One region of the Micromonospora sp. SCSIO 07396 genome, then DNA from elsewhere that is predicted to be linked to it. Evidence: riboswitches for the same ligand, from Rfam matches in the RefSeq annotation. Region 1 holds a riboswitch; each other region holds the start of a gene.
The links. Region 1 has a riboswitch for cyclic di-AMP ahead of ACWCHM_RS17950 (C39 family peptidase). Riboswitches for the same ligand answer to the same signal wherever they lie in the genome.
Positions count from the first base shown of each region.

Region 2: linked by a shared signal. The riboswitch ahead of ACWCHM_RS24985 (coiled-coil domain-containing protein) and the one ahead of ACWCHM_RS17950 (C39 family peptidase) in region 1 are both predicted to bind cyclic di-AMP.
Region 3: linked by a shared signal. The riboswitch ahead of ACWCHM_RS03905 (coiled-coil domain-containing protein) and the one ahead of ACWCHM_RS17950 (C39 family peptidase) in region 1 are both predicted to bind cyclic di-AMP.

Region 1 covers NZ_CM132210.1:4,163,976-4,174,325, forward strand. The annotation lists gene ACWCHM_RS17930 (ABC transporter permease) at 1-424, shown strand, start outside; gene ACWCHM_RS17935 (ABC transporter ATP-binding protein) at 417-1,235, shown strand; gene ACWCHM_RS17940 (D-ribitol-5-phosphate cytidylyltransferase) at 1,406-2,914, shown strand; gene ACWCHM_RS17945 (CDP-glycerol glycerophosphotransferase family protein) at 2,939-4,651, shown strand; gene ACWCHM_RS17950 (C39 family peptidase) at 5,060-5,911, opposite strand; cyclic di-AMP (ydaO/yuaA leader) riboswitch at 6,185-6,329, opposite strand; gene ACWCHM_RS17955 (hypothetical protein) at 6,702-7,463, opposite strand; gene ACWCHM_RS17960 (hypothetical protein) at 7,601-7,996, opposite strand; gene ACWCHM_RS17965 (acyltransferase family protein) at 8,212-9,438, opposite strand; gene ACWCHM_RS17970 (polysaccharide pyruvyl transferase family protein) at 9,619-10,350, shown strand, end outside.
Region 2 covers NZ_CM132210.1:5,789,873-5,800,222, reverse strand. The annotation lists gene ACWCHM_RS25025 (hemerythrin domain-containing protein) at 1-554, opposite strand, end outside; partial or broken gene ACWCHM_RS25020 (TIGR03618 family F420-dependent PPOX class oxidoreductase) at 786-1,193, opposite strand; gene ACWCHM_RS25015 (YkvA family protein) at 1,240-1,590, opposite strand; gene ACWCHM_RS25010 (hypothetical protein) at 1,673-2,470, opposite strand; gene ACWCHM_RS25005 (hypothetical protein) at 2,702-3,073, opposite strand; gene ACWCHM_RS25000 (lipocalin family protein) at 3,313-3,915, shown strand; gene ACWCHM_RS24995 (helix-turn-helix transcriptional regulator) at 3,994-4,320, opposite strand; gene ACWCHM_RS24990 (carbonic anhydrase) at 4,579-5,253, shown strand; gene ACWCHM_RS24985 (coiled-coil domain-containing protein) at 5,385-6,410, opposite strand; cyclic di-AMP (ydaO/yuaA leader) riboswitch at 6,414-6,545, opposite strand; gene ACWCHM_RS24980 (YibE/F family protein) at 6,712-8,055, opposite strand; gene ACWCHM_RS24975 (hypothetical protein) at 8,276-8,560, shown strand; gene ACWCHM_RS24970 (DUF305 domain-containing protein) at 8,630-9,250, shown strand; gene ACWCHM_RS24965 (metal-sensitive transcriptional regulator) at 9,362-9,661, opposite strand; gene ACWCHM_RS24960 (heavy-metal-associated domain-containing protein) at 9,756-9,962, shown strand; gene ACWCHM_RS24955 (hypothetical protein) at 9,979-10,188, shown strand; gene ACWCHM_RS24950 (heavy metal translocating P-type ATPase) at 10,203-10,350, shown strand, end outside.
Region 3 covers NZ_CM132210.1:844,308-854,657, forward strand. The annotation lists gene ACWCHM_RS03875 (hypothetical protein) at 1-1,871, shown strand, start outside; gene ACWCHM_RS03880 (cellulose binding domain-containing protein) at 2,048-4,813, shown strand; gene ACWCHM_RS03885 (hypothetical protein) at 5,080-5,478, opposite strand; gene ACWCHM_RS03890 (hypothetical protein) at 5,636-5,779, opposite strand; gene ACWCHM_RS03895 (STAS domain-containing protein) at 6,135-6,497, shown strand; gene ACWCHM_RS03900 (SRPBCC family protein) at 6,596-7,063, shown strand; gene ACWCHM_RS03905 (coiled-coil domain-containing protein) at 7,184-8,242, opposite strand; cyclic di-AMP (ydaO/yuaA leader) riboswitch at 8,247-8,378, opposite strand; gene ACWCHM_RS03910 (cation diffusion facilitator family transporter) at 8,545-9,459, opposite strand; gene ACWCHM_RS03915 (HelD family protein) at 9,567-10,350, opposite strand, start outside.

The DNA.
Region 1 (10,350 bases):
GGTCGGCATCGTCCTGGTGACCGGCGAGCCGATCACCCTGGCCTGGCTGATGCTGCCCCCGGCGCTGCTGCTGCAGGCGCTGTTCAACGCCGGGGTCGTGATGGTGGTCGCCCGGATGGGCTCCAAGGCCAGCGACCTCAAGCAGGTCATGCCGTTCATCCTGCGCACCTGGATGTACGGCTCCGGCGTGCTCTACAGCGTCAAGCTGTTCGACCGGCTGCCCGAGTGGGCCTCGACGCTGATCCAGTTCAACCCGATCCTGGTCTACATCGAGCTGGCCCGGTACGCCCTGCTGGAGCAGGCGCCGCTGCTCAACGAGTCGGTGACCCAACTCTGGCTGGTGGCGTTCGGCTGGGCGGTGCTGGGTGGCATCGCCGGGTACGTCTACTTCTGGCGCGGCGAACAGGAGTACGGCCGTGGATGACCGGTTCGAGACGTCCAACGACGTCACCGTGACCCTGCCCCGGGTCGTCGAGCGGATCCCCACCGTGGTGGTCGACGACGCGCACGTGATCTACCGGGTACACAAGGGCGCCGGGGGCGGTACCACCCCGGTGGCCGCGCTGCGCCGGCTGGTCAAGCGCTCCTCCGCACCGAACATCCAGGAGGTGCACGCGGTCAAGGGGGTCTCCTTCACCGCCTACCGGGGTGAGGCGATCGGCCTGATCGGCAGCAACGGCTCCGGCAAGTCGACCCTGCTGCGCACCATCGCCGGGCTGCTCCCGGTCAACCGGGGCGCGGTCTACACCCAGGGCCAGCCGTCCCTGCTCGGGGTGAACGCCGCCCTGCTCAACGACCTGTCCGGTGAGCGCAACGTCACCCTCGGCTGCCTGGCGATGGGCATGCAGCCCGACGACGTGGCCCGGATGACTCCGGAGATCATCGAGTTCTCCGGGATCAACCAGCGCGGCGACTTCGCCAGCCTGCCGATGCGGACGTACTCCTCGGGCATGGCGGCCCGGCTGCGGTTCTCCATCGCCGCCGCCAAGAAACACGACGTGCTGCTGATCGACGAGGCGCTCGCCACCGGCGACAAGGGCTTCCGCAAGCGCAGCGAGCAGCGGGTCCGGGAACTACGCGAGGGGGCCGGCACGGTCTTCCTGGTCAGCCACCAGCTCTCCTCGGTACGGGACACCTGTGAACGGACGATCTGGTTGGAGTCGGGGCTGATCCGGATGGACGGGCCCACCGACGAGGTGATCCGGGCGTACGAGGCATTCGCCAACGGCAAGTAGCATTCCGGGCGCGCGTACCGCGTCGGTTCGACGCCCAGCGGACCGCGTCGTCCCGTTGGGGCGGCGCGGTCCGCGCGTTAAGGTTCATCCCGTCGCCACGCTGGCGCAACCCTCCGTTCAGGGTGACCCCCGGGACGCGTGCAGACATCCCCCGAGAGTGAGGATCGGCAATGACGCAGGACCACACCACTGGCCCGGACGCCACACCGGAGACCCCGGCGCCGTGGCGGCCCTCGCGGACGGTGGCGGTGGTGCTGGCCGGAGGCACCGGGACCCGGCTGGGCCTGGGCATCCCGAAGCAGTTGCTGAAGATCGCCGGCAAGCCGATCATCGAGCACACCCTGGCCGTCTTCGAGGCCGCCCCGGAGATCGACGAGATCATCGTGCTGATGGCCACCGGCCACGTCGCCGACGCCCAGCAGATCGTCGACAAGGCCGGCTTCCGCAAGGTCAGCAAGGTGATCGAGGGCGGCGACACCCGCAACGCCACCACCCGGATCGCCCTGGACGCGGTCGGCGACGGCGACGTCAACATCCTCTTCCACGACGCGGTCCGCCCGCTGGTCAGCGCCCGGATCGTCCGCGAGTGCGTGAACGCGCTGTGGACCTACTCCGCCGTCGACGTGGCCATCCCCTCGGCCGACACGATCATCCAGGTCGACGAGGACGAGTGCATCACCGACATCCCGGTCCGGTCCCGGCTGCGCCGGGGGCAGACCCCGCAGGCGTTCCGCTCGGGCACCATCCGGGAGGCGTACCGGCGGGCCGAGGGCGACCCGGACTTCGCCGCCACCGACGACTGCGGCGTGGTGCTGCGCTACCTGCCCGGCACCCCGATCAAGGTGATCGACGGGTCGGACGAGAACATCAAGGTCACCCACCCGGTCGACGTGCACCTCGCCGACAAGCTGTTCCAGCTCGCCGCCGCCCAGGCCCCCCGGCTGTCGCACCGCAGCTACACCGAGGAGCTGGCCGGCCGGACGATCGTCATCTTCGGCGGCAGCTACGGCATCGGCCACGACCTGGCCGAGCTGGCCCGGGGCTACGGTGCGCAGGTCTTCGCGTTCAGCCGGTCCAGCACCGGCACCCACGTCGAGCAGACCGGCGACGTCGAGGCCGCGCTGAAGACCGCGTTCGAGGCCACCGGCCGGATCGACCACGTGGTGGTCACCGCCGGCATCCTGGAGAAGGGCGCGCTGGCCGAGATGGACGAGGAGACCATGGACCGGGTCCTCCAGGTCAACTTCGTCGGGCCGGTGATCGCCGCCCGGCAGTCCCTGCCGTACCTGCAACAGACCAAGGGTCAGCTGCTGCTCTACACGTCCAGCTCCTACACCCGGGGCCGGGCCCAGTACGCGCTCTACTCCTCGACGAAGGCGGCGCTGGTCAACCTGACCCAGGCGCTGTCCGACGAGTGGGCCGAGTACGGCGTCCGGGTCAACTGCATCAACCCGGAGCGCACCGCCACCCCGATGCGTACCAAGGCGTTCGGTGAGGAGCCGGAGCACACCCTGCTGGCCGCCGAGACGGTCGCCCAATCCTCGCTCGACGTGCTGATCTCCGACCTGACCGGTCAGGTGATCGACGTCCGGCGGGCCCCCGGCGAGCCGGCCCCGGTGCCGGCCCAGCCAACCGCGGCCGAGCAGGACCGGCTGCCCAGCGGCGTCGACGCCGGCTGACCCGACCCCCCGGAGACGTACGACATGCGTGGTGACCTGGTCAGGAAACTGATCGCACGGTGCCTGACCACCGGCCTGGCCGTGCTCGCCTTCCTGGTGGTGGCGTTCACCGGCGCGACCGGCTGGGGCCTGGCCCTGGCGGTGGCCGCGCTGGCCGCCGCCGGCTACGAACGCCGGGTCCGCCCCGACGCCGACATCGTCGCCGAGACGGTGCTGCTGGCCGCCGGCATCCTGGTCGGCTACGCCCGCCGGCTCGACGACGGGTTCGACCCGGTGCTGGCGCTCACCGCGCTGCTGCTGCTGGGCCTGGTGCTGCTGGTGGGGCCGCTGCGCGACGCCGGCAACCTGGAGATCCGGGCGGCGAACCTGCCGGTGCGGGCGTGGACCCCGCTGGTCGCCGCCCGCCTCGGCGGCATCCTGCTGGGGCTGCTCGCGGTGGTGGCGGTGGCCGCCGCCCTCGCCCTGCCCGCCGTGGTCGCGCTGGCCGTCGTGCTGGTGGTGGCGGCCGGCTGCGGCGCGGTCGGCCTGGACCTGGCCCGGCGGCGGTTCCGGCCGTCGGGCGGGGGCGGCCCGGTGACCCGGGCGCTACGTGCGCACCAGCCGGAGTTCCTGCTCTACTTCTCCGCCCCACCCGGCTCGGAATACCAGGTCACCATGTGGCTGCCCTACCTGGAACGGTTGGGCCGGCCGTTCCTGGTGCTGCTGCGGGAGCCGGAATTCCTGCCCACGATCGCCGCCGCGACCAGCGCCCCGGTGGTCTACTGCCCCACCCTCAAGGCCATGGACGAGGCGCTGGTGCCCAGCCTGCGGGTGGCGTTCTATGTCAACCACGGGGCGAAGAACAGCCACTGCATCCGGTTCACCCAGCTCACCCACGTGCAGCTGCACCACGGCGACAGCGACAAGGCCCCCAGCGCCAACCCGGTCTCGGCCATCTTCGACAAGATCTTCGTGGCCGGTCCGGCGGCGATCGAGCGGTACGCGCGGGCCGGCGTGGAGATCCCCGCCGAGAAGTTCGTCGTGGTCGGCCGTCCGCAGGTCGAAGCCATCGAGGTACGCCGGGAGGCCCGCCCGCCGGCCGCCCCGACGGTGCTCTACACCCCCACCTGGACCGGCCACCACGCCGACGCCAACTACTGCTCGCTGCCGGTGGCAGAGCCGCTGCTGCGCCGGCTGCTCGACCGGGGGGCCACGGTGATCCTGCGGGCCCACCCGTACACCGGGCAGAACCCGGCCTCGGCCCGGCAGTTGGCCCGGCTCACCGAGCTGCTCGCCGCCGACCGGACCCGGACCGGGCGGCAGCACCTGTGGGGGGCAGCGGCCAGCCGTGAGCTGAGCCTGACCGACTGTGTCAACCGCTCCGACGCGCTGGTCTCCGACGTCTCCGGGGTCATCTCCGACTACCTCTACTCGGGCAAGCCGTACGCGGTGACCGACCTGGGCGTCGACGGTGACGAGTTCCTGGACCGGTTCCCGCTGGCCCGCTCCGGTTACGTGCTGCGCCGGGACATGGCCAACCTGGACGAGGTGCTGACCGGGCTGCTGGACACCGATCCGCTGGCGGCGGCCCGGTGGGACACCCGCCGCCGCTACCTGGGCGACTTCCCCGACGACGCGTACGCCGACGGTTTCCTCGACGCGGCCCGCCGGGAGCTGGAGCCGGGCTGGAACCCGCCGGCCCCGCGTACCGCCGGCACCGCCACCTGGGACGACGCTTCGGTGTCCCCGCGCGGCTGACCGGGAGTCGACCCGGGCCGGGGTGGTGGCGTGGTTCGCCACTCGGGCCCGACGCGTGCACGGACGCCCCCTCACAAGTGCCGTCTGCCGCCTACAGACCTGATGACGCAAACGAATCACGCCGTGTGTGCCCTCGCTGACCGGCCGGGTACCGGCAATGATCGGCTCCGCCTGAAGTAGGTGCGGCGTCGGCACTGAGTCGTTGCCGTCATCAGCTCTGTAGGGAGCGAGGGTGGTATGTGCACCCCTCGGACGATGCAGGCGTGGTTGGTCCGGGGCGCGCCGGGTGGCACCCGGCATCGGTGGTGCCGATGCCGTCAGTCCTCGTCGGTCGGGCCGACAGCGGACCGCCCCGGTGCCCGTGGTCAGGCAGCCGAGGCGGTCCGGATCGAATTCGAGAGCAACGGGTCAGGCGGAGTAGCCCCGGGTGGCGATCCAGTTCGCCAGGGTGGTCACGCCGACCCAGTAGGCCGGCAGGGACGGGTCGGCCGAGTCGGCGATCCGCACGGTACGGCCGTTGTCCCGGTAGCCCACGGCGGCGACGTAGTGGCCACCGGGGAAGGAGTGCCAGCCGCCGTCGAGGTCGGTGGCGTCCCCGGCCACGTTCGCGACCACGGCCCGCTTGTCGGTGACCGCCGCGACCACGTCGGCCCGCAGCCGCTCGACCTGCGCGTCGCTCGGGGTGCCGGCGAACATCCGGGTCCGGTACGGATCGCCCTTGACCACGGCGTTGAGCACCCGGGTGGTGTCCTCGGCCGAGTTGGTGCCCATCTCGGTGGTGCCCAACTGGGCGGCGAGGTCGTCCTGGCCGCGCTCGATGCCGGCCGCGCTGAGCGCGTTACGCACCGCCGCCGGGCCACAGTAGTAGTAGGTGATCTGGGCCTGGTAGTCGTAGCGCAGAACCTTCGACGACGGCGGCTTCGGGGCCGCCTTGCGGGTCAGGTCCGGGTCGACGGTGGGACGGGACTTCGCCCGGGTGACGCGCGGCGACGGGGTGGGGCTCGCCGACGGGCTGGCCGTGGGGGTGGCCGACGGGCTGGCCGGGGCGGGCGTGGCCACCCGGGCCTGGGCGCGGCTGGCGACGTCGTCGAGGCGGGGGGCGGTCTCGGCCACGGCGGTGGCGCGCTGCTGGTCGGTCGGGGCGTCGTCGACCCCGGCGGCCAGGGCGGTGCCACCGGCGGCCAGGACGAGGACCGCCGCCGAGCCGACGACCATCCGGTACGGGCGCTGGGCGCCCAGTCGGCGGAGCTGTCGCTTCATGTGGTGCTTCACGGGGTGTTCCTCCACGGGGCGAGGCGGCCGGGCACGCCGGACCGGCACGTGGCGGGTACGCCACGCGCGGATCGGGTGTTTGGGCCGCTCGTTCGGCAGGGTCCGCCCGACGGGAGCCGGGCGGATCGGCGGGTCGCCCGAGCGGGGTCGGGCGGCGGGGTGGACGGCCGGGTCAGCGCGTCAGGCGCGACGGTCCGGCGGCACCCCGGCACCGAGGTGGAGGGATTACCGAGGGGGTGGGGTCATGCTGCACGAGGAGGGAACTCCTTCCGCTGCCGCCGACCGGGTTAGCTGACGGATTCGGGCGGGAAGATCGCCCTACCCCGGGCCGTGGCCCGGAGATTCACCCCAGGTGGTGCGTGTGGGTCCCCGGTTCGTGACAAGCACGATTGAGCGGGTCGGCGCGGCGTCGCCTGCTGCGATCGGGAACCGCACCGGACGGCAGCGACACTACTGGTCGCCCTCCCCTCCCGCCAAGCCCTGTGACCTGCGTAAACATAGCTGGGCAGGCCGATGTGCGGGGCGTTCGGGCAGCCCGGGTGCGGGCCGGGGACGAATGGTCGTCCGGGCCCGTCGGGGCCGTGACCGGACAACCGACCCGCAACCTCCGATGATCAACGAAGTCGATGTGACCGGGTGTGACGGGCTGTCCGGTTCCGCCGCTGCGTGACCGCGTCCACACCCGCCTGGGTAACAATTCGGTCCCCGGGACTCCCGACCTCCCGACCTCCCGGCCCACCCGGCCCGGGGTGGACCCAGGCGGTAGTCGCGGGGCGGGTCAGCCCACCCGGGCCGGGTGCCAGCGGGTGGCCGGGCTCGGGCGGGTCGCCGCCGACGTCGCGGCCCGGGGCAGCGGCACCCGGCCCGGACGCACCCGCTGCGTCGCCGCGTACGCCTCGGCGGCCAGCGACCGGGCGGCCTCGGCGGCCAGCTCGGCGGCCCGCCACGCGACGCGTTCCCGCCAGTGCGCCGCCCGGTACGCCGCCCGCCGGTCCTCCCGGACCGCCCGGGCGAGCATCACCTCGTGCTCGACGGGGTGCCGGCGCGGGTCCCAGCCGTCGCGGTGCGCGAAGACGTCCCGCAGCCGCTCCACCGACAGTTCGCCCCGCCAGTGCGCCGCCACCGCCTCCTGGTGCAGCCACCGCTCCCGGCCGGCGTACTCGGCAGGCGTCCGGGGGGTACGCGGGCTGGGCAGCGCCCCCGCGCCGGTGAACCGTCGGGCCGCCGTCTCCGCCTCGTCGTACTCCTGCCAGGCCCGTTCCAGGGTGTCCTGCGCGGCCAGCCAGGCGGCCCGGTGACGGCGGGCGGTCTGGGCGGCCCCGGCGGCGGCCACGGTCACCTCGTCGGCGTAGCGGCGCAGGTCGGCGACCGGGGGTGGGGCGTCGGGCGGCGGCCCGACGGCGGTCACGTCGGTCGGCTGCTCCCGTTCGGGGCGGGCGACCAGGACGGCGAGGCCGGTCAACGCGAGGACGAGCAGCAGGGACCAGATCGCGGTGGCGGTCGGCACCCCGATCAGGAACTGGGACAGCACGGTGGTCACGGGTCGACACCTCGCGGGCGGATGGGGCGGATCGGGGCCGTACCGGGGCGGAACCGTTGCGGGCAACGTCCGTCCGGGGCGGTACGGGGACGAGGTCGTGGTGGTGGCGGCGGGCGGGCGGCCCCGGTGGGGCGGGGTCAGCGCGCCGGGGGTGCCCGGGGCCCGGGGGCGGCGGGCATCCGACCGGCCGGTGTCGACAGGGTGGCCGTCGGAAGCTCCCGTGCCGGACCGGCCGGCACGGCGGGCAGGCCGGCGTCGACCCGGTCGGTCGTCACCACGTCGACCCGCTCCGTCCCGCGGCCGTCGGCGCGGATGCCGTCACCCTGATCGGACGGGGTGTCGAGGGCCCCGGCGGCGGGGAAGGAGTGCGACGCGTCGGCCGACAGTGCGCCGGGGACCGGATCGAACAGCGCGGGGCCGGACAGCGCCGGGCCGGCGGCGGCGAACGCGAGTGCGACGGCGAGGCCGGCGAGCAGCCGGGACATCCCGCGCGCGACCCACCACAGGGGACTGGTGGGCGCGACCGGGAACACGGGACCACGCTACCGAAGGGGCCACCGGCCCGCAGCACCGCCGGGCGTGTCGCCGCGCCGGCCGCGCGGCAACCGGTCACACCCGGGCGGGCGACGGACCCCGGGCTTGGCATCCACCGTGGAGGGAGTCCCGCCGCCGCCCACGACCGAGCCGGCACACCGCCACCGAGGCGGCAGGTAGCGGCAGGCCGGCAGGGAACAGAGCCGGGGCAAGATCAGTGCGGGTCGCGCGGGCCCGCGTACTCGACGGGGCGGGCGTCGCGCGGCCCGCCGTCGGCCCCCCTCGGCCCCGGCACGACCGCCGTCCCGCCGGCACCCGGAGCAGCGGCACCGGGAACAGCGGCACCGGGAACAGCGGCCGGGGCGGTGCGGCGGCGGGGGGCCAGCCGGCGCATCATCGGGGTCTCCACGAAGCGGTGCAACGCGGCGGCCAGCGCCAGGTTCACCACCAGGAAGCCGAGCACGGCCAGCGGCCCCGACCAGCCGGGCAACCCGACACCCCAGTGCCCGGTGAGCCGCAGCACGGTCATCATCACCAGCACGTGCACCAGGTAGAAGGCGAACGACACCTCACCGAGCCAGATCAGGGTGCGGTGCCGCCACGGCGACCGGCGACCCTGCACGTCCGCGCGGGCCGCCGCCGGGATGACCAGGATGTACGCCACCGACAGCAGCGCCGCCCACATCTCGGCCGGGATCCAGTGCGCCGCCACCCAGACGACCACGAACAGCAGGCTGGCCAGGGTCAGCCCGGGACCCCGCCAGTGGCCCCGGCGCAGCAGCTCGGCGGCGGCCACGCCCAGCCAGAACTCGGTGGAGCGGACCAGCGGGAAGACCTGGGTGAACCACCAGTTGCTGCCCTCGGGCAGCAACTGCTGGCCGGGCCAGAGCGCCAGGATCACCAGCGGCACCGCCACCACCACGGCCCACAGCACGCCGGAGTGGGCCCGTCGGATCGCCGGCAGCGCCAGCGGCAGGCAGAGGTAGAAGAACAGCTCGCAGGAGAGCGACCAGCTCACGTTATTGATGCTGTAGAAGTAGCCGGGGGTGGGGTCCCACGCCTGGACGAGGAAGAGGTTCTCCAGGGCGGCGCGGGGCACCACCGGGTCGGCGAACCACCACATCACCAGCAGCGCCGCCGCCCAGGTCAGCACGTGGTTGGGATAGATCTTGGCGAGCCGGCGACGCCAGAAGTCCCGCCGCCGGTCGCCGTCGCGGGCCGACCAGACCAGCACGAAGCCACTGAGGATGAAGAAGAACTGCACCCCGGACAGGCCCAGGGTGAACAGCCAGTCAACCACCGCCTTGGCGTCGGGCTGGGTGACGATCCGCATGGTGCCGACGTGGTAGCCGAAGACCAGCATGGCGGCGATCCACCGCAGCCCGGTCAGCGACGGGAGCCGGTTCAGCGCCGGGGACGCGGGGGTGGGCACGCTGGTCACCCGGGGCACCCTACCGGCACCCCCCGGTACCGGCGACGGACCGGGGTGGTGCGGATGTGCGGAAGGTGTACGAAATCCCTCCACTGCCCTAACATCGCGGGACCTGTCGGTGTCGGCGTACCCGTGGGTCAGATCGGCGGCCGGCGGAGGCTCCCGGCGAACGAGGAACGGAGCGAAGTGGTGCACCAGCGGATCCTGATGCGGGCGAAGAAGGACCCGTTCGACGTACGCGGCCCGGAGGAGGCGTACGAGGGGAACTGGATCGGGGAGAACAACGGCAACCTGGTCTTCAGCCACGCCGCGCACAAGCTGCTGCGCACCTCCACCGCGCGGATCACGTCGACCGAGTTCAAGGTCGACCTGCGCGACGCCGACCGGATCAACGAGCAGTACGACGTGTACGTCATCCCGCTGGCCAACGCGTTCCGGCGCAGCTACGCCCACCGCATCGAGGTGATGACGAAGCTGGTCGAGCGGCTGCGCATCCCGGTGGTGGTGTTCGGGGTGGGCGTACAGACCGACATCCACGGCGACCGGGAGTACCTGCGTCCGATCGACGACGTGGTCAGCCGGTTCGTCCGGGCGGCGCTGGAGCGGGGGCCGAGTATCGGCGTACGCGGGGAGATCACCGCGCAGTACCTGAACACGCTGGGCTTCTCCGCCGTCGACGTGATCGGCTGCCCGTCGATGTTCCTGCACGGCGACCGGCTCCGGGTGGAGAAGTCCGCGCCGGCCCTGAGCACCGACGCCCGGGTGGCGCTGACCGTCTCCCCGTACGTCAAGTCGATGGCGAAGATCATCGCCTCGCACCAGGCCCGCTACCCCAACCTGCGCTACCTGCCGCAGGACCTCAAGACGCTGGGCACCCTGCTCTACGGCGACGCGCCGCAGGACCGGGGCAAGACCAGCGCC
Region 2 (10,350 bases), 1.6 Mb from region 1:
AGCGTGTCCCTGATCCGGTCGACCAGCCCGGCACCGGGGTTGAGCAGCCGGTTCGCCGGTGGGTGGTCCGGTGTGCCGGGGTGCGGGCGGGTCGGCAGGTGCCCCTTCGCCGCCCGTACCCGGTCGGCCAGCTCCACCAGCTCCTCGTGGGCGACGGCCGCCCGCAGCCTGGGGAACAGCTCCGACTCCTCCTCCCGTACGTGCTGCCTGATGCTCTTTGCCAGGTGGCTGATCAACGGCTCGAAGCGGGCGTCGGACGGGTCCAGCGGCTCCAGTTCCTTCAACGTGCGCTCGGCGGCGGCGTGTTCGGCGATCTCGTGTTCGGCGAGCTGGTCACCGTCGGGCAGGGCCCGGCGGGCGGTCGGGTAGACGTACATCTCCTCGGCCACCGCGTGCCGGACCAGTTCGGCGATCAGCACGTCGGCCAGCCGGCGGCGGTGCCCGGCGGTGCCCTGCGGGTTCTCCAGCTCCACGAAGATCGCCTCGATCTCGTGATGGTCGGCGGTCAGGACGTCCACCACGTCCCGGCCCGTGGTGGCCTGTGGATCGCTCATCTCGGTGCCCCTTACCGGTTGCGGACGGATCGGCTCCTGGCGGGGCCTGTACCCACCGCCGGTCACCCGAACCCATCACCGTCGATGAGCCACCACCTGTCGACCCCGCCGGACGGCACGCCCGTCAGCGGGCGGCAGTCAGCGACCCGCCCCGCCGGCCGGTCCTGTCCTGTCGGCCGGTCCTGCCGCGTCGGCCTGGCCTACCGGCCCGTCCTGTGCGGACGCGAGCGGCGGGAGGGAGCCGAGCAGGCGGGTCACCCCGATCTCGATGACCACCCGTTCCGGGTTCGGGCGCGGCGGCCGGTAGCGCTCGGCGTACCGGCGCTCGGCATCGGCCACCGCGGCGGCGTCGGTCCGCAGCACCGCCCGGCCCTCGACGGTCAGCCACCAGCGGCCGTCGAGGTGGCACGCGGCCACCGGCACCCCCGCCGCACCGGCGGCGGCGACGTACCGGGCCTTCGCCGAACCGGCGGACGTGATCACCCGGGCCAGCCCGGCCGCCGGATCGTAGGTCAACCCGACCGGTACGACGTGCGGCGTGCCGTCGGGCCGCAGGGTGGTCAGCGTGGCCAGGTGCCGCTCGCGGCAGAACGTGAGGACCCGCTCGTCGTACGGGTCCAACCGATGCCTGCCGGCCATGTCCGTCCCCCGTCCCGGGGCCGGCGTGGCCCCGACCCGGCCCCGATCATGACACGATCTGGCGGGACTGGCCCGGGCCGGGCGGGACACCCGTCCGACCGGGTTGGCCGGGCAGGCTGCGACCGGCGGCCCGGCGGCGCTGGACCAGGCGGGTCAGGTAGATCAGCGCCCCGGCCAGCACGCCCATGTCGTCCAGGTAGATCGGGTCGGGCAGGAGGTCGACCGGGGAGATCGTGTAGATCAGCGCGCCGTAGAACGCCACCTTGCCGCTCACGCCGAGCGTGCCGAGCAGCCGGCGGGTGCGGACCACCCGCACCGCCAGCAGGACCGCGCCGACCAGCGTGGCCAGGGCCAGGATCGCACCGACGACGACGAGCGCCCACATCTGACGGGACATGCCCGCAACGCTAGTGCAGCGCAGCCCGTCGCGCCGCCGTCCGGGAGGCGCCGCGCCGCCGCCCGTCGCCGCGGCGGGAGGGTCAGTAGGCGGCGACGGCGGCCCGACCGCGCGCCACCACCGGGTTCTCCCGGGTGCTGTCCGCCGACGGGCGGGGGGCCTCCGGCATCGGCAGCACCGACTCGGCCCGCTCCGGGCGGCGCTCCCGCGCCGCGAACGCCTCGTCGCGCAGGCTGCGCGCCGCCGCCCCGGCCAGGTCGGCGGCCCGCCAGGCCGCCTGCTCCCGGGCCACCGCCGCCCGGTGCCGGGCCGCCAGGTGGTCCCGGATCGCGCGGCGCAGCACCAGTTCCTGCTCCACCGGGTGTCGGCGCGGGTCCCAGCCGGCCCGGTGGGCGAGGACGTCGGCGAGTTGTGCGTCCGACAGCTCCCCCCGCCGGTGGGCCTCGTCGGCGGCCCGGTGCAGCCAGCGTTCCCGGTCGGCGTACTCGGCGGGGGTCTGTCCGGTGTGCGGCAGGGGCATCGACGCGGCGGCGGCGAGCCGACGCAGGTGCGCCTCGGCCGCCTCCAGGGCCGTCCAGGCCGACTCGACCTCGTCCTGGACGGCGAGCCACTCGGCCCGCAGCCGGCTCGCCGTGGTGCCGGCCCGGTCGGCCGCCACGGCGACCTCCTCGGCGTACCGGGTGTGCTCCCGGTCCTGCTCGGCCCGGTCCGGGTCGTCGGGCAGGGCGGCGTCGCGGAACCGGCCGGCCACCGCCGGCCGGAGCCGGCCGGGCCGGACCACCAGGGCCGCGACGGCGACGGCGGCGAGGGCGAGCAGGATCAGCCAGATCGCGGCGGCGGCGGGGACATCGGGCAGGACGGCGGAGAAGACGGTCTGCATCACCAACACCTCACGGTGGACAACGATGTGGACGGACGGGGGCCCGGCAGTGGGCGGAAGCGGTGCGCGCGTCCCTGCGGCGGCCGGACCGGACCTACCTGGCCCAGTTCTGCCCGGATCGGGTCTGCCTGGACCGCTGTCGGACCGACAGTTGCCGGTCCGCGGTCGGCGGTGGCCCGGCCGTGGCGGTGGCCCGGTCGCGGCCGGACGGGCGCGCAGCTGCCGCGCGGCTCAGCTCCGGGGCGGGCCGCGCCGGCCGGTGGCGTCCCGGGCCGGGTCCGGCGTGGCCCCGGCGACCGGCGCGACGGGCCGGGTGGCGGCACCGTCGGCGGGCGTCGGCGGCTGGGGCGGCAGGGACCCGTCGGCGGGCCGCTCGTCGTCGGGCCGGGTGCCGGCCCGGTCGAGGGTCGGCCGGGCGTCGGCGGGCAGCGTCGCCACCCGCGAGGTCACCACGGACGGTCGGGCGGCAGCGGCGGCCGGGCCGCCGGTGACGGCGAGGAACCCGCCGAGGCCAGCCGCGAGCACCAGCGCGGTGACGGCCAGCCGGGTCAGATCGCGCAGCCTTGACACCCAGACGGGCGGGGCGGAAGCTACGCGGATCACCTGTCCAACCTATCCCCGATCGGCCGTCTGCGCAGGGTCGGTGGCCCGACCGGACGAGTGAGCCGGGCCACGGTGTGCCGTGTGGACGGACCGCTCCCACCAGGAATACGGCCACTGACCTGCGCCTGGATGCATCGACGGCGATGAGAATGCCGACAGTTTCCGGCCGGCGGGTCCGGGCAACTCTGCCGACGGCGCGACGCCCCGCCGCGCCGGACCGACAGACCGGAGGAGACACCATGGGAGTACGCCGTCAGGTCGTTGCGGCCGTCGCGGTCGCCACTGCGGCGGTGCTGGCCACCGCCGTACCCGCGCAGGCGGCGCCGACCGCCGTCGACACCGGACCGCTCACTCCGGTGGCCGACGTCGACGTCGAGCGCTACGTGGGCGACTGGTACCAGGTCGCCGCCATCCCGGCGATCTTCGAGATCCAGTGCTACAAGAACGTGACGGCGCGGTACGACGTCCAGCCCGACGGCACCATCGGGGTCCGCAACAGCTGCCGGACCATCGTGGGAACCACCAGCGCGGTCACCGGGCGGGCCCGCAGCGAGAACCCGCCGGCCGACTCGGCGTTGACCGTGTCCTTCCTCAAGCTCGGCGGTAAGTGGATCTACCTGGGTGGGCCGAACTACGTGGTGATCGGGCTCGACCCCGACTACCGCTGGGCGGTCGTCGGCGACCCGGACCGCAGCAGCGGTTTCGTCCTCTCCCGGGAGCCGGCGCTGACCGGGGCGCAGACGGCGGCGGCGAAGGCGGCGCTCACCGCCAACGGCTACGACCTGTGCGACTTCCGCACCACCCGGCAGGACGGTGGCGGCGGAGCCGGCAGCTTCTGCTGACCCTCCACCGTCGACGGCCCGTCCCCACCGGGGCGGGCCGTCGACGTGTGCCGGGCCGTCGCCCTCCGGGTCGGCGGCTCAGGACCCGGCGTCGGCCGGATCGGGGCTGAAGAGGGCGAGCAGGGCGCCGACCTGGCGGTCGGCCTCGGCGGGGTGCCGGAAGTGACCGCTCGGGTTGAGCGTGTACTCGTTGCGCCGGCCGACCCGGGTACGCCGCAGGTAGCCGCCGGCCTCCAGGTCGGCGACGATCGCCTGGGCGGCCCGTTCGGTCACCCCGACCTCGTCGGCGACGTCGCGGAGGCGGGCGGTGGGGTTACGGGCGATGGCGAGCAGCACATGACCATGGTTGGTGAGGAACGTCCAGTTCCGGGTGCTCCCGGTGCCGCCTGTCGCCATGCCGGTCATGGTATGGCCCGTACCTGGGAGACCCGTCGTCGGCCGCCCCGACGGTTGCCCCGCAGCGGCCGGTCGGCCCCCCCGGTGGGTCGCCCGTCGACCTCGGTGGGTGCCGGGTCCGACACGCCGTCGACACGGCTTCGACCGATGCCTGAAACGTGTATCACGAAATCTTGACGTACCTTTAGCTGCGTGTGACCGTGAGGACACGGCCGTCGTCGCCGCCGGCCGGCGTGACCAGGTGCGATTCCGGACCGAGGTGAGGCAATGGCCCCGATCACTCCGACCCAGGCGCTGGCCGAGTTGCAGGCCGGCAACAGGCGTTTCGTCGCCGGTGTGCCCCACCATCCCAACCAGGATGCCGGCCACCGCACCGCCGTCGCCGATGGCCAGCATCCCTTCGCGGTCATCGTCGGCTGCTCCGACTCCCGGCTCGCCGCCGAGATCATCTTCGACCGGGGTCTCGGTGACCTCTTCGTGGTCCGGACCGCCGGGCACACCGCCGGGCCCGAGGTGCTCGGCAGCGTCGAGTACGCGGTGACGGTGCTCGGCACCCCGCTGGTGGTGGTCCTCGGACACGACTCCTGTGGTGCCGTGCAGGCGGCCCGGGACGCGGCCCGGACCGGCACCCAGCCCCCGGGACACCTCTACTCGGTGGTCGCCGCCGTCGGGCCGAGCCTGCGTCGCGCGGCCCAGCAGGGGGTGCACGACATCGACGGGATCGTCGACATCCATATCGCGCAGACCGTCGAGGTGCTGCTCGGCAACTCCCCGGTGATCGCCGCCGAGGTGGCCGCCGGCCGGTGCGCGGTGGTCGGGATGTCCTACCGGCTCGCCGCCGGTGAGGTGCGCCAGGTGGCCCCCGAGCTGCCCGCGCCCGCCGCCGCGGTGCCGGCACCGGCCGTGCCGGCCGGTGCCGCGACGGCACCCGTCGCCTCCTGACCCGCACCGGTCACGATGAGGGCCGCCCGGCTAAGCCGGGCGGCCCTCATCGTGCGCCTCGATCAACTCATCGGGCCGGTGCTGCGGTGTCCGGAACGCCGGACACCGCAGCTTCGGCCCAGCTGCACCCGCTACAACAGCGACACGTGGACGTGGTCGGTGTGGTTGGACGGTCCCGAGTACGAACTCCAGCCGTTGGCCGGGAACCAGATCTGCCGGTTCCAGATCACGTAGTAGATGCCCAGCCGGTCCGAGTTGCGGATCAGGAACGCGGCGAGGTTGTTGCCGTACATCCGGGTGTCGTTGTTGTGCCACGGGCTGAACCCGCTCTTCTGCAACGACCAGTCGCACGCCTTGCCCTTGGGGTGCTCCCACGGCCCACCGGGGCGGTAGCAGCCGACGAACCGGTTGAATCCGGCCCGCTTGACCTCCTTGTACATGTGCAGCGTGCGCGGGGTGATGCACCCGGACGTGGTCGGGTCGTTCTCGCTGCACGACTCCCCGCGCCACTCGCCGTTGGCGGTCTGGCCGGGTGCGACGCGGGCCACCGGGGACGTCGCGTCGACCAGGCCGCCGGTGAAGCCCCGACCGCCGACCAGGGCCAGTGCCTTGTCGGCCTCGGTCTTCTTCTTGGCCATCAGGTTGGCCTGCTTCTGCTGCTCACGGACCTCGGCGTCGACGGCGAGCTTGGCCTGCTCGGCCCGGGTCTTGACCTTGTTGACCTCGGCCAGCTTGCCGGCGTTGACCATGTTCAGCTCGTCCAGGGCGGCGGCCCGCCGGACGAAGGCGTCCGGGGCGTCGCTCTCCAGCAGCGCGGCGACCGCGCCGACCCGACCCGTCCGGTACGACTGGGCGGCGATCTCGGTGACCTGCGGAGCCAACGCCGCCAGCTCCTGCTCCGCCTTCTCCACCTCGATGGCGTATTCGAGTTGGCGTTTCTTGGACTTCTCCAGTCGGGTCTTCGCCGCCGAGTACTCCCGGTTCGTCGCCTCGATGACGTCGGTGAGCAGCTTGGGCTCCTCGTCCTCCTCGTGCCCCGAGGGGGTGGGCGCGTTGGGTGCTGCCGCCGCGGGGGCGGCGGCCGGGCCGGCGACCAGCGCCAGAGCGGCGAGCACGGCCACCACCGGAGTCCACCAGTGGCGTAGGGGTGCCGTCACAGTTGTCCCTTCCGTCGACCGCCGACCGGGTTAGCTGACGGGTTCGGGACGGAAGTGGCCCCTACCGCTGGCGCGGATTCACCCCAGGTGCTCGGTTCCCCGGCTCGCCGTACGGCGATTGGGCGGTGGCACCGCTGGCTCCGGTGGGCGCCTTCGGCGGTGACCGGCAGCGAGGTTACCCGAGAGTCGTACCGGGGATCTACGCCCGCAACCCGACCAAATGAGTATTTTCCCGATAGCGAGTGGTAATCAGTGACGTGGCCGACAGCCGCGACCTCGCCTTCGGTCACGCAGCGCAGTGTCACCATGCGGTGTCCGTGCTCCTTTCCGGGTCCGGCCACCGTGCGGGGGCCGGGGTGGACGGTTCGCCGTGCCGGGGCGCGCTCAACGCCTCCCACGCCTCGGCACGGTCGGGGGCGGGACGTGGGGCGGGCGTCGGCCCGGCCGTACCGGCGTCGGCCGGCCCCCGTCCGGCGGTGACCACCAGCGCGGCCAACCCGGTGGTCAGCGGCACCGCCGCCACCAGGCCGAGGGTCGCCACCGCGCTGCGGACGATCTCCTGGGCCAGGAACTCGCTGGTGAGGATCTGGCTCACCGGGCGGCTGTCGGCGGTGAGCAGGAGCAGCAACGGCAGTGACGCACCCGCGTACGCCAGCACGATCGTGTTGACCGTGGACGCGATGTGCGCCCGGCCGACCCGGGCCGCCGCCCGGTAGAGCTGCAACCGGGACAGCCCCGGATTGGCGTGCGCCAGCTCGGTGACGGTGGCCGACTGGGTGACCGTGACGTCGTCCAGGACACCGAGCGACCCGATGATGATCCCGGCCAGCAGCAGGCCGTGCAGGTCGACGTCGCGTTGGTACATCGACAGCGTGGTGGCCTCCTCGCTGCCGTACCCGGTCAGGTGGGTGGCGGCGGCGGCCAGCGTGCCCAGGACGCCGGTCAGCACCAGACTGCCCAGCGTGCCCAGCACCGCCACCGAGGTCTGCGCGGTGATCCCGTGGGTCAGGTACAGCACCACGAACATGATCAACGCGGCGCCGGTGACCGCGATCGGCAGCGGCGCGCCCCCGGCGGAGATGCCCGGCACCACGAAGGTCAACAGGATGGCGAAGCTGGCCCCGAGCCCGGCCAGGGCGGCCAGCCCGCGCAGCCGGCCGAACGCCACGATCGCCGCCGCGAACAGGGCGACCAGCCAGAGCAGCGGCATGCCCCGCTGGTGCTCGGCGATGTGGTAGCTGCTCACCGACGGATCGGTGGGGTCGGCCAACGCGACGAGCACGACCTCGTCGCCGACGGCCACCGTCGGTGCCCCCGGCCCGGACGGGACGGGCGTCTCGACCTGCTCACCGCTGTCCGGCCCCTGCCCGACGGTGACGGTCACCGTCCCGCACGGCCCGTCGGCCACCCCCGACGGGCCGTCGGGCGTCTGCGGGGCGGGCGGGCACGGCTCGGTCACCACCCGGGTCACCGTGCCGTGGTAGCGGGGCACCTGCTCGCCCTGGTCGATCTTCGAGGTCTTCCCCGGCCAGAGCAGCAGCGTGGCGATCACCGTGACGACGATGAGTGGCACCACCGTCATGACGAGGATCCGTCGCACCCGGGGCGGGGTGGACGGAGCGGGGCGGGTGTGGTCGGCGCCCATGTCTGCGAGTTCTCCCAACGGTCCGGGACGGGATACGTGTCAGCCGACCTGCCGGTTCACCCACGGGCGGCGCGTCATCGTCGGACGATGGTAGCCAGCACCAGGTCGGGCCGCGCGGTTCACTGCTGGTGGCGGGCCCGCCACCGCTGCGCCGGGTACGCCTCGACGCCCGGTGACCCGTACCGGCCCGCCGGGCGACCGGGACGGCTAGCGTTGAGCCGTGCGGCGGGCGGGTACGGCGACGACGACCGGGCGGTGGCTGCGGCTGCTGCTGCTCGTCGGCACGCTGCTGGGGCTCTCCGCGATGCACACCCTCGGTCACGACGCACACCTGGCCGCCGCCGGTCATCCCGCCGACGGTCGTCCGGCCGGCCACGCCGCCTCGGCGGACCGGACCTCCGTCGGGCACGACACCCCGGCCGACCGCCCCCACCGGACGTCAGCCGCGCTGCCGGTGCTGGACCGGGGGGAGCCGACCGGTCCGGTGTCGGTACTGCGCAGATAGGACACCCGGCGCGGCTTTGCCGTGTCCACCGTCCGTCGCGTACGTGTCCGTCCACCGAAAGGTATGCCCGTGTCCACCCGTACCCTTGCCCGTCGCGTCGCCCTGGCCGGCGTCGCTCTCGCCGCCGCGTCCGCCCTGACCGCCTGCGGCGGCGGCCACTCCACCGCCGGCGGTCACGGCCGCCCGGCCGCCGGGGCCGGCCCTTCCTCGGCCGCCGCGGATCCGGCCGACGTGATGTTCGCCCAGATGATGATCCCGCACCACCAGCAGGCGGTACGCATGTCGGAGCTGGCCGGGAGCCGGGCCGCCGATCCGGAGGTCACCCGGCTGGCCGAACGGATCCGCGCCGCCCAGGCCCCGGAGATCGCCACCATGACCGGCTGGCTCGCCGCCTGGGGCCGGCCCGTCCCGTCCGACGGCCCGGCCGACGGCCATCTGCCAGGGATGGACCACGGGATGCCGGGGATGATGTCCGACGCCGACCTGGCCCGGCTGGAGGGGGCGACCGGTCGGGACTTCGACCGCCGGTTCCTCAGCATGATGATCGCCCACCACGAGGGGGCGATCACCATGGCCCGGCAGGAACTGGCGGACGGCCGGCACGCCGGGGCGCGGGCCATGGCGCAGCAGATCGTCACCACCCAGCAGGGCGAGATCGACACCATGCGGAAGATCCTCGCCCGGCTCTGACCGCCACCCGTGACGCGTCGCGGGGCCGGATCCCACCGGCCCCGCGACGTCGGTCTCCCGCCCGGTCCCGCCCGGCCGTTGCCCCGCCGGTCGCCGGACGGGTGGGTCGGGTCAGCCGCGTTTCATCAGGCGGCCGACGGCGGCCATCATCTCGGCGGCCATCTCGTCGGCGCGGCCCTCGGCGGCCCCCTCGTGCATGCAGTGCCGGGCGTGGCCGTCGAGCAGGCCGAGGGCGACCTTGTCCAGGGCGGCCTGCACGGCGGAGATCTGGGTGAGCACGTCGATGCAGTACCGGTCGTCGTCGACCATCTTCTCGATCCCCCGGACCTGCCCCTCCACCCGGCGCAGCCGCGCGAGCAGCTGGTCCTTGCTGGCGGTGTAACCCCGGACCGGGGTGCTCGGTGTGGTCATGGCGACCACGATAGCGTACCCCTGGGGGGTATGCTACGGTCGCGGGGTGACGTACCCCTGGGGGGTATGTTGGACGAGTGGAGGGGAGAGTCGCATGATCACGGACTACCAGGTGACGGGCATGACCTGCGGGCACTGCGTCAGCGCGGTCAGCGCCGAGGTGGGTGCCCTTGACGGCGTCACCGACGTCCAGGTCGACCTGGCCTCCGGCCGGGTCGCCGTCACCAGCGACCGCCCGCTGGACACCGCGTCCGTGCGGGCCGCCGTCGACGAGGCCGGCTACGACCTCGTCGAGGCGTGACGGTCCAGGGCGACCGATGAACACACCGACCAGGCTGGGCGGCTTCGCCCTGGTCCTCGCGGTGGTGTTCGGCGCGGCGTACGGGGTCGGCCAGCTGACCGGCCCCGGTACCCCGCCCGCCGAGACCCGCCACGACCCCACGCGACCCGTCCACCGCCCCGACCCTGCCACCGACCCGACGCCGACCGGCACCGGCACCGGCGGGGCCGGTCACACCCACGGTTGACCGGAGGTGCCGCGATGACCCCGACCACCCAGAACCTGCCCACCGCCCCCCACCTGATCGAGCTGGCCATCGGCGGAATGACCTGCGCCTCCTGCGCCGCCCGGATCGAGAAGAAGCTCAACCGGCTCGACGGCGTCGAGGCGAGCGTCAACTACGCCACCG
Region 3 (10,350 bases), 3.3 Mb from region 1:
TGCTCACCAACCCGTTGCAGGTCTGGCACTCCAACACGTTCTATCCCGAGCCGTACACCTACGCCTATTCCGACACCCTGCTCGGGTACGCCCCGTTCGGCATGATCGGGGACGGTCCGGTGGCCGCCGTGATCCGCTACAACCTGCTCTACCTGCTGACCCACGCCCTCGCCCTGTTCGGGGCGTACGCGCTGGCCCGGCAGGTGGGGGCCGGGCGGGCCGGTGCGGCGGTGGCCGGGGTGTCCTTCGCGTACGCCCCGTGGAAGCTCGCCCAGGCCGGGCACCTGCACGTGCTCAGCATCGGCGGGATCGCCCTCGCGCTTGCCATGCTGGCCCGGGGGCACGGCTGGTCGCTGCGGCACGGCCACCGCCCCGACCGGGTCCGTCCCGGCTGGGTGGTCGCCGGGTGGGCGGTCGCCGCCTGGCAGGTCACCCTCGGTTTCGGTATCGGCCTGCCCTTCGCGTACGTGCTGGGTCTGCTCTGCCTCGGCGCGGTGGTCACGTACGGCGTGGTGTGGTTGCGGCGGCGGACGAGGCCGGTGGTGCCGCGCCGCCTGCTCCTGGCCGACCTGGCCGGCGGGATCGGGTTCGCCGGGGTGACCCTGGCGATGGCGGCGCCGTACTTCGAGGTGGTGGCCCGCAACCCGTCCGGCCGGCGGACGGTGGCCCAGATCGAGATGTTCTCCCCGCCGTGGCGGGGGTTCGTCACCGCGCCGCCGGAGTCCTGGCTGTGGGGGGAGCGGCACGAGGCCGCCCGCGCCACGCTCGGCTTCCCGGGCGAGATGACCCTGCTGCCCGGGGTGGTGCTGCTGTCGCTGGCGGTGGCCGGGCTGTTCTTCTCCGCGTGGCGGCTGCGGCACCGGCTGATGCTGGCCGGTGCGGCGCTGGTCAGCGTGGCGCTCGCGGCGGGCACCACGTTCGGCGGTGACGGTAACCCCGGTTACGTGACGCTCGTCGAGCACGCCCCGGGCTGGGACGGGGTGCGCACCCCGGGCCGGCTGGTGCTGTGGACGACGCTGCTGCTCGGCCTGCTCGCCGCCGGGGCGTTGACGGTGCGTGAGCCGGCGCGGGAGACCGCCCCCGGCGCGGAGCCGGCCCCGGGACCGGAGCCGGCGGGGGAACGGCCACCGGGATCGGAGCCGGCGGGGGCGCCACAGCCGGGTCCGGAGCCGACCGGGGAGCAACCGGGATCGGAGCCGACCGGGGCGCAGCCGTCGGGGCCGGAGCGGGCCGGGGAGCAACCGCCGGATCCGGAGCGTGGGGCGGAGCCGGCCGTGCCGACGCTGCGACCGGCGGGAGCACCCGTGCTGGTGGAGGCGTTCGCTGCGGTGGAGGCGGCACCGGGACCACGGCCGGCGCTGCGGTCGGCGGCGTGGTCCGGGTCGGCAGCCGAGCAGGCGGCCCCCCGGAAGCCGGCCCCGAAGCGGGACGGTGGGCAGTGGCGGCTGGCCCGGCTGGCGCTGCTGGTGCCGCTGCTGCTGGTGCTGGTGGAGGGGATCAACCGCACCCCGCACGTGCCCGCGCCGGAGCAGCCGGCCGTGCTGCGGGGGCTGACCGGCCCGGCGCTGGTGCTGCCCAGCGACGGCATCCGGGAGTTGCACGTGATGCTCTGGTCCACCGACGGGTTCCCCAAGGTGGTCAACGGGCTCGCCTCGTTCACCCCGCAGTCCCAGGAGCGGATCAGGGCGGCAAGCATGACCTTCCCGGACGCCACCTCGGTGGCGTACCTGCGGCAGGTGGGGGTGCGCACGGTGGTGCTGCTGCCCGGTTGGGCGGCCGGCACGCCGTGGGCGGACGTGGCCGCCCGACCGGTGGACGGGCTCGGCATCAGTCGCGAAATGGTCGGTGAGGACGTCATCTACCGGCTCTGATGGCCGAGTTAGTTGGGAGCGCTTCCTAATTCGGCGGCGTACCGGTTACTGTTGGGTTCTTCTTCGGCAGCGGGAGCCAAGCGTGCCGGCGGGGAGCCAGGGCAGCTCTTCGCACCCGTCGACGTCCCTAACGGGGCCGTCGCACCCTGACCCTGGCATCCCGAGAGGAACCGCAGATGCGGAGAAGTCTCGTCGGCGCGGTCACCACCGTGCTGGCAGCCGCGACGGCCGTCGTGGCCGTACAGTTCACCGTCGCACCCTCCACACCGGCCGCCGCGGCGGCGGCCGAGGCGTACAGCTGGAAGAACGTCCGGATCGACGGCGGTGGCTTCGTTCCCGGCATCATCTTCAACCAGACCGAGAAGAACCTGATCTACGCGCGTACCGACATCGGCGGCGCGTACCGGTGGGAGCAGGCCAGCCAGTCCTGGACGCCGCTGCTCGACTGGGTCGGCGCGGACAAGTGGGGCTACAACGGCGTGGTCAGCCTGGCCACCGACCCGGTGCAGACCAACCGGGTGTACGCGGCGGTCGGCATGTACACCAACGACTGGGACCCGAACAACGGGGCGATCCTGCGCTCGTCGGACAAGGGCGCCACCTGGCAGGCCACCGCGCTGCCGTTCAAGAACGGCGGCAACATGCCCGGCCGGGGCATGGGGGAGCGGCTCGCCGTCGACCCCAACAAGAACAGCATCCTCTACTACGGCGCCGAGGGCGGCAACGGCCTGTGGCGCAGCACCGACTACGGGGTCACCTGGGCCAAGGTGGCGAACTTCCCCAACGTCGGCAACTACCGGGCCGACCCCAACGACACCACCGGCTACCAGAGCCAGAACCAGGGCCTGACCTGGGTCACCTTCGACAAGAGCACCGGTACGGCGGGCAACGCCACGCAGACCATCTACGTCGGTGTGGCGGACAAGGCCAACCCGGTGTACCGCTCGACGAACGGCGGCACGAGCTGGGAGCGGATCGCCGGCCAGCCCACCGGTTACCTGGCCCACAAGGGGGTGGTGGACCCGGTCGGCGGCTTCCTCTACATCGCCACCAGCGACACCGGCGGCCCGTACGACGGCGGCAAGGGTGACGTGTGGAAGTTCAACCGGGCCACCGGCGCGTGGACGCAGATCAGCCCGATCCCGTCGTCCAGCAGCGACGCCTACTTCGGCTACTCGGGGCTGACCATCGACCGGCAGAAGCCGAACACCCTGATGGTCGCCACCCAGATCTCCTGGTGGCCGGACGCGATCTTCTTCCGTAGCACCGACGGCGGCGCGACCTGGAGCCGGATCTGGGAGTTCGGCAGCTACCCGGAGCGCACCAAGAAGTTCACGATGGACATCAGTTCGGTGCCGTGGCTGACCTTCGGGGCCAACCCGGCCCCGCCCGAGGAGTCCCCGAAGCTGGGCTGGATGAACGAGTCGGTGGAGATCGACCCGTTCGACTCCAACCGCTTCATGTACGGCACCGGCGCGACCATCTACGGCAGCACCGACCTCACCAAGTGGGACACCGGCGGCAAGCTCACCATCAAGCCGATGGTCAAGGGCCTGGAGGAGACCGCCGTACAGGACCTGATCAGCCCGCCCACCGGGGCGCCGCTGGTCAGCGGGCTCGGTGACATCGGCGGGTTCCGGCACACCGACCTCGACGCGGTGCCGCCGATGCTGTTCACCCAGCCGGTCTTCACCACCACCACGAGCCTCGACTACGCCGAGGCGAACCCGGCGACGATGGTCCGGGCCGGTAACTTCACCGACGCCGACCGCCCCAACGACAGCCACGTCGCGTTCTCCACCGACGGCGGGGCGAACTGGTTCCAGGGCAGCGAGCCGGGCGGGGTCAACAACGGCGGCACGGTCGCCGCCGCCGCCGACGGCAGCCAGTTCGTCTGGGCTCCCGGTGACCCCGGGCAGCAGGTGATCCGTTCGGTCGGCTTCGGCAACTCGTGGACCGCCGCCACCGGCATCCCGGCCAACGCCGTGGTCGAGTCCGACCGGGTCAACAAGAACAAGTTCTACGGCTTCAGCGCCGGCAAGTTCTACGTCAGCACCAACGGCGGGGCCAGCTTCACCGCCTCCGCCGCCACCGGCCTGCCGGCCACCGGGAACGTCAAGTTCAAGGCGGTGCCCGGCAAGGAGGGCGACATCTGGCTGGCCGGTGAGGGCGGGCTGTGGCGCTCCACCGACTCCGGGGCCAGCTTCACCAAGCTGGCCGGGGTCACTGCGGCGGTGAACGTCGGCTTCGGCAAGGCCGCCCCCGGGCAGACGTACCCGGCGGTGTTCACCTTCGGCACCGTCGACGGCAAGGCCGGCGTCTACCGTTCCGACAACACCGGTGCGGCCTGGGTGCGGATCAACGACGACCAGCACCAGTACGGCAACGCGGGCGAGGCGCTGACCGGCGACCCCCGGGTCTACGGCCGGGTCTACCTGGGCACCAACGGCCGGGGCATCCTGGTCGCCGACCGGCTCGGCGGCACCCCCACCCCGACGCCGACCACCCCCGGCCCGACCACGCCTCCGCCGACGACCCCGCCGCCGACGACGCCGCCCCCCACGACGCCTCCGCCGACCACCCCGCCCCCCACGACGCCTCCGCCCACCACGCCGCCGCCGACGACTCCGCCGCCCACCGGTGGGTGCGCGGCGACGTACAAGGTGACCGGGTCGTGGCCGGGTGGCTTCCAGGGTGAGGTGACGGTCCGCAACGCCGGCACCAGCGCGATCGCCGGCTGGACGCTCAACTGGACGTTCGCCAACGGTCAGACGGTCAACTCGCTCTGGGGCGGCACCTTCACCCAGACCGGGGCGAACGTCTCGGTCCGGGACGCCGGCTGGAACGGCGCACTCGGTGGCGGGGCGAGCACCAGCATCGGCTTCACCGCCAACGTCACCGGCACCAACGCCGTCCCGACGGTGACCTGCACCAGCCGCTGACAACTATCAACTATCCGACACCTGCCGGCTCCCCCGATCCTGTCGGGGGAGCCGGTGCGTGTCCGGCTCGGAATCTGCCCGGTCCGTGGGTGATCGACCCGGTCGGGTGATCGACTCAGTGCGGCGAAGTTGTGGCATCAACCCCGTGTCTTTACCGCAACATCGCCCCAATGGAGTGGATTGAGAGCGACGTAGGCCCCGGTCGACGCTGAGGAGCGTGACCGGGGCCTGTGTGTGTCGTGGAACGGCTGCGTGCCGTGGAGCAGTCAGTCGTCCAGCCCGACGGGGGAGTTCGGCCGGTCCACGTCGACGAACTCGATGTCGTCGGCGGCCCGGTCACCCCGGCTGCCGGCGGCCCGTGCGGCGGTGCCGGCCGCCCAGCCGACCGCCGCGCCGACCAGCGCCGCGCCGATCAGCAGGGTCCAGGGCAGGGCCGGCCGTCGGCCGGCGAGCGCGTCGAAGGCGAGCGTCGCCCGACGGCGTGCCTCGTCGGCGGTCGAGCCGACCAGGTCACCGGCGTCGGCCAGCCCCGAGTCCCGGACCGACCGGGCGGCGTCCCGGACGCTGTCACCGGCGGAGTCCACCGCCGAGAGCAGGTGGTTCCAGGCCTGGTCGGCGATCCGCTCGGGCTTGCTGCGGCGCTCCAGAAGGTTGCTGCCGATCATCGTGTTACCTCCTCGAATGCCGAAGTCTGCGGCCACTTCGGACGTCGTCTCCGTGCCGTGGGACGGTCCTCGCACGGACCGGACGACCGGCCCGTGTCCGAGCAGTGCCCCGCCCGGCCGGGTCGCAAACCCGGTACGCAGGGGTGACCGGCACGACTCAGCGGACCATGACCACGGACGTGGCGCGGGCGAAATCGTCGTCGTCGTCATCGTCGTCGTCCCCGCCGCCGCCGAAGCCGCAGGCCAGGACGAGAGCGAGCAGCGCGCCGACGCCGGCCAGGCCGAGTAGTCTCTTGAGCATCGATCCGTCTCCTCGATCGTGGTGACCCATCTCTCGCCCACGGTAGGCACCTGTCACAACCTGCGCCGGGGGAGTCGGCACGCCGTGCCGGGGTGTCGACGGGGCTCGCCCGGCCCACCGCATCCGGTTACCACTGGACCGGGGCCGCTACTCTGGGACGGTTGGAACGGCCGAGCTGTGCCGTTCGTCGGAAGAGAACAGGACCAGCAACGGTGTGGAGAGGGACGGTCTGGTCCGTCCGGATCCGCGAATTGCTCATCCCGAGGGGTGGCGACCGAGGCCATCGGAGGAATACTCTCGGTCGCGGCCCGCGTACTGATGAGGCGCCCGGGGACGGGCGAGTGGAGGTGCTCGCGTGAGCCTGTCGATCGTGAAGTCGGTCCTGCCGGCCGGTGTCATCGAGATCGCCCCCCGTGGTGAGATCGACGTCGACACCGCCTACGAGGTACGTGAGGCGATCGCCGAGGTGCTGGCCAAGGGCCGGCCCGCGCGGATCGAGCTGAACATGCGACTCGTCACCTTCATCGACTCCGTCGGGATCAGCGCCATGGTCGCCGGCTTCCAGACCGCCGAGGTCAGCGGCGTCAAACTGATCGTCACCGAACCGAGCCGGTTCGTGCACCGGCAGCTCTGGGTGACCGGCCTGCTCGGTCTCTTCGGCGCTCCGGAGCCGTACTTCGCCGGTGCCGCCACCCCGGAGGTGCTGCCCGGCGCCTGACCGGGCCACGGGCGGCGTCCATGCCGTCCGACCAGTGACGTTGCCAGTCCGTCTCCGGTACGGCACGATCGTGCGACCGACGACGGTCAGGAGGCCCGGTGGTCCGGCGGGAGAGCTTCAGCTACACGGTGCAGGCGCGCTGCTCACCGGCGGACGCGACGGCGCTGCTGAGCGACCTGTCCCGGCAGGAGGAGCTGCATCCGCTGATCGTCCGGGTACGCCGGCTGCCCGCCCGGCCGGGTGCCCTGGCCAGCTATGCGATCACCGACCGGCTGGAGCTGGGGCCGCTGCGGTTCCCCGTCACCTACCAGGCCGACGTGCTGCTGGCCGGCGACGACGAGATCGTGACGGTGGCCCGCCAGCAGCCCGGCACCACCGTACGCAACCACACCCGGCTGCGGATGGAGGGTGACCTGCTGCGGATCGACGTAGAGATCACCCTCGCCGCACCGGCGCCGTTGTTCGGCTACGCCTTCCGGCAGGCCCGCGCCGCCCACCTGGGGCTGGCCAGCCGCCTCGGTGCCGTTCTGGACTCCCGGGCCGGCGACCCGCCTCCGGTGGGCTGACCACCGCCGGCACCCGGGCTGCCCGACCCGGTCGCGGCGTGGCGGCACCCGACCTGACCTGCCGCTGCGGCCGGCCGTGGTCCGGTGGCCCGCCCGGGTCGGACGGGCCACCGGGTCGGCTCAGATCATCGACAGGTGCACGTGGTTGGTGTGGTCGCTGGACGGGTCCCCGTTGCCCCCGCTGTACGCCTTCCACCCGCTGCTCGGCAGCCAGATCCGCTTGAACCAGATCACGTAGAGCACACCGAGCCGGTCGGCGTTGCGGATGAAGTACGCGGCGAGGTTGTTGCCGTACGTCCGGTCGCCGCCACTGGCCACCCCGCCGAAGCCACCCTTCTGGGCGGCGAAGTCGCACGCCCGGCCCTTGGGGTGTTCCCCGGAGCCGCTGGGCCGGTAGCAGGAGACGTACCTGGTGAAACCGGCCGCCTTGGCCTGGTTGAGGGCGTTGAGCGTACGCGGGGTGATGCAGCCGTTGGCCGGCGTCGGGTCGTTGACGCTGCACGACTCGGACGGCCAGGAGCCGTCGGAGTTGCGGGGCGCCCCCTTGGCGTTGCTGGTGGACGTGCCGTCCGAGCTGCCGGAGTCGCGGGAGGTGGGGGCCGGCTTGTCGGCGGCGGCCACCGCCAACGCCCGCTCGGCCTGTTCCTTGCGTTTGCCCATGGTGGCGACCTGCTTGCGCTGTTCGGTGATCTCCCGGGTGACCGCGGCCCGGGTCCGGGTGGCCTGGTCCCGGGTCTCGATCATCGTGCGCAGTTCCTGGTCCTCCCGGGTGGCGACCGTCTCCAGCGCCGCCGCGCGGTCCAGGAAGCCGGTCGGGGTGTTGCTGTTGAGCAGGGCGGACATCGGTCCGAGCCGGCCGGTGCGGTAGGCCGCTCCGGCGATCTCGCCGACCTTGGCGGTCTGCGTGACCAGTTGCCCCTCGATGGTCTTGAGCTGCCCGTCGAGTTCCTTTTGGCGTTTGGTGGAGCGCTCCAGGGCGGCCTTGGCCTCCAGCCAGCCCTTGCTGGCCGCGTCGAGCTGGTCGCGCAGCGCCGGGGTGCCGCCCTCGTCGTCGTCGCCCGGGGCGGCGAGCCGGGTGGTGGGCGCGGCGACGGCCGGGGTGAACGGCGCGGCCGACACGCCCAGGGCCAGCGCCGTGACGACTGCGGCCAGCAGCCGCGTGGTGGTGCGTACGTGCATGCGGATGTCCTTCCGTCAGCCGCCGACCGGGTTAGCTGACGGGTTCGGGACGGAAGATCCCTACCGCTTGCGCGGATGCACCCCAGGAACGTGGTTCCCCGGTTCGCCCGGGCGGGCGATTAGGCGGCGGCCTCCGCCTGGCGGAGACCGGGGCCGAGCCTACCGGTACGCGTGTGACGCCTGCCTACCTCGTGACTGAGAGTACGAGAGTGAATACCCCCAAAAGGGGCAAACAGCGCAAATTCCCGTGATCTCTGTGCGGGAGTACCCGCCGGGGCTGACCGTCCGGCCCGGGGTGGGGGTCACCAGTGGGCGGGTCCGCACGCCCCCGGGGTCGCCCCGGGCTCGACCTGGAGGGTGGCGTGCTCGATGTGGAAGTCCTCCCGCAGGGCGCCCCGGGCGGCGGCCAGCACCGTGCCGACCTCGGCGTCGCCGGCCAGGGTGAGGTGGGCCGAGGCGACGTCCATGCCCGAGGTGAGCGTCCAGACGTGCAGGTCGTGCACCTCGGCGACGCCGGGCACGGCGGTGAGCCGGTCGTGCACGGCGGTCACCGGCAGGTGCTCCGGGGCGGCCTGCACCAGGATGCGTACCGCCGCCCGGCCGAGTCGCCAGGTGCGGGGCAGGATGAACACGCCGATCGCCACGGCGACCAGCGGGTCGGCCCACCACCAACCGGTGCCGGCGATCAGCAGCGCCGCCACGATCACGCCGACCGAGCCGAGCAGGTCGCCCAGCACCTCCAGGTACGCCCCACGCAGGTTGATGCTCTCCTTGGCGCCCTCCCGCAGCAGGCCGAACGCGACGATGTTGGCGAGCAGGCCGAGCACCGCCACCACCAGCATCGGGCCGGCCAGCACCTCGGGCGGCTCGCCGAACCGGCGGACCGCCTCGATCAGCACGTAGACCGCGACCCCGCTGAGCAGGACGGCGTTGGCCAGGGCGGCGAGCACCTCCAGCCGGTAGAGGCCGAAGGTGCGCTGCGGGTCCCGGGCGGCCCGCCGGGTGGCGGTGATCGCGGCCAGCGCCATCCCGATGCCGAGCACGTCGGTGAACATGTGCCCCGCGTCGGAGAGCAGGGCCAGCGAGCCGGTGCCGAAGGCGGCCACTGCCTCGACCACCATGAGCACGGCGAGCAGCCCGAACGCCGCCCAGAGCCGCCCCCGGTGCCGGTGCGCGGCGTTGCTGACCGTCGCGCTGTGGTCATGACCTGCGCCCACGTCCACACCTTCCGTCGCCGCTGCGGACCGGCTCCAATCTATGCTCACATCGCTATGTATGCAAGTGATGGTCGGTCGTCCGGCCAGGTGGGACGGGTTCCGGGCGGTCAGCCGGTCGGTTCGACGGTGGTGAGGCGCTGGGTCGCCCGGGACAACGCCACGTAGAGCGTCCGTACCCCGGAGCCCGGATCGGCCCGGATCTCGCCGGGGCAGACCAGCACCACCCCGTCGTACTCCATGCCCTTGGCCTGGAGGCTGGTCACCACCTGCAACCGCGCCCCGCCCCGGTCGCCCAACCAGCCGGCCACCTCGTCGCGGCGGGGCACCGGGGTGATCACGCCGACCGTCCCGGCCACCTCCGCCAGCAGCGCGTCCACCGCGTCGGCCGTCGCGCGGGCCAGCTCCGCCGCCGGCACCTGCAACGCCACCGGGTCCACCCCGGTGGACCGCACCGCGCTCGGCAACTCCAGGTCGGGATAGAGCCGGCGAATCTCCGCCGCCGCCACCGCGAAGATCTCCGCCGAGTTGCGGTAGTTGGTGGAGAGCGTGAACCGGTGCCGCCGCCGCCGACCCAGCGCCTGGTCCCGGGCCCGGTCCAGCTCCGCCTGGTCACCCGTCCAGGCGGTCTGCGCCGGATCACCCACCACCGTCCAGGAGGCGAGCCGGCCGCGCCGGCCGATCATCCGCCACTGCATCGGCGAGACGTCCTGCGACTCGTCGACCACCACGTGTGCGTAGTCCCGGTAGTCCTCGGGCCGCTCCCGGGCCGCCGCCCGCGCGGCCCGCTGCCGCTCCCCGAAGGTGCTCAGCTCCCGGACGCCGCCGGCGAGCTGGAACGGGTCCCGGCGGGCCTTCTTCGGGCGGACCGGCTGACCCAGCAGCGCGTCCAGC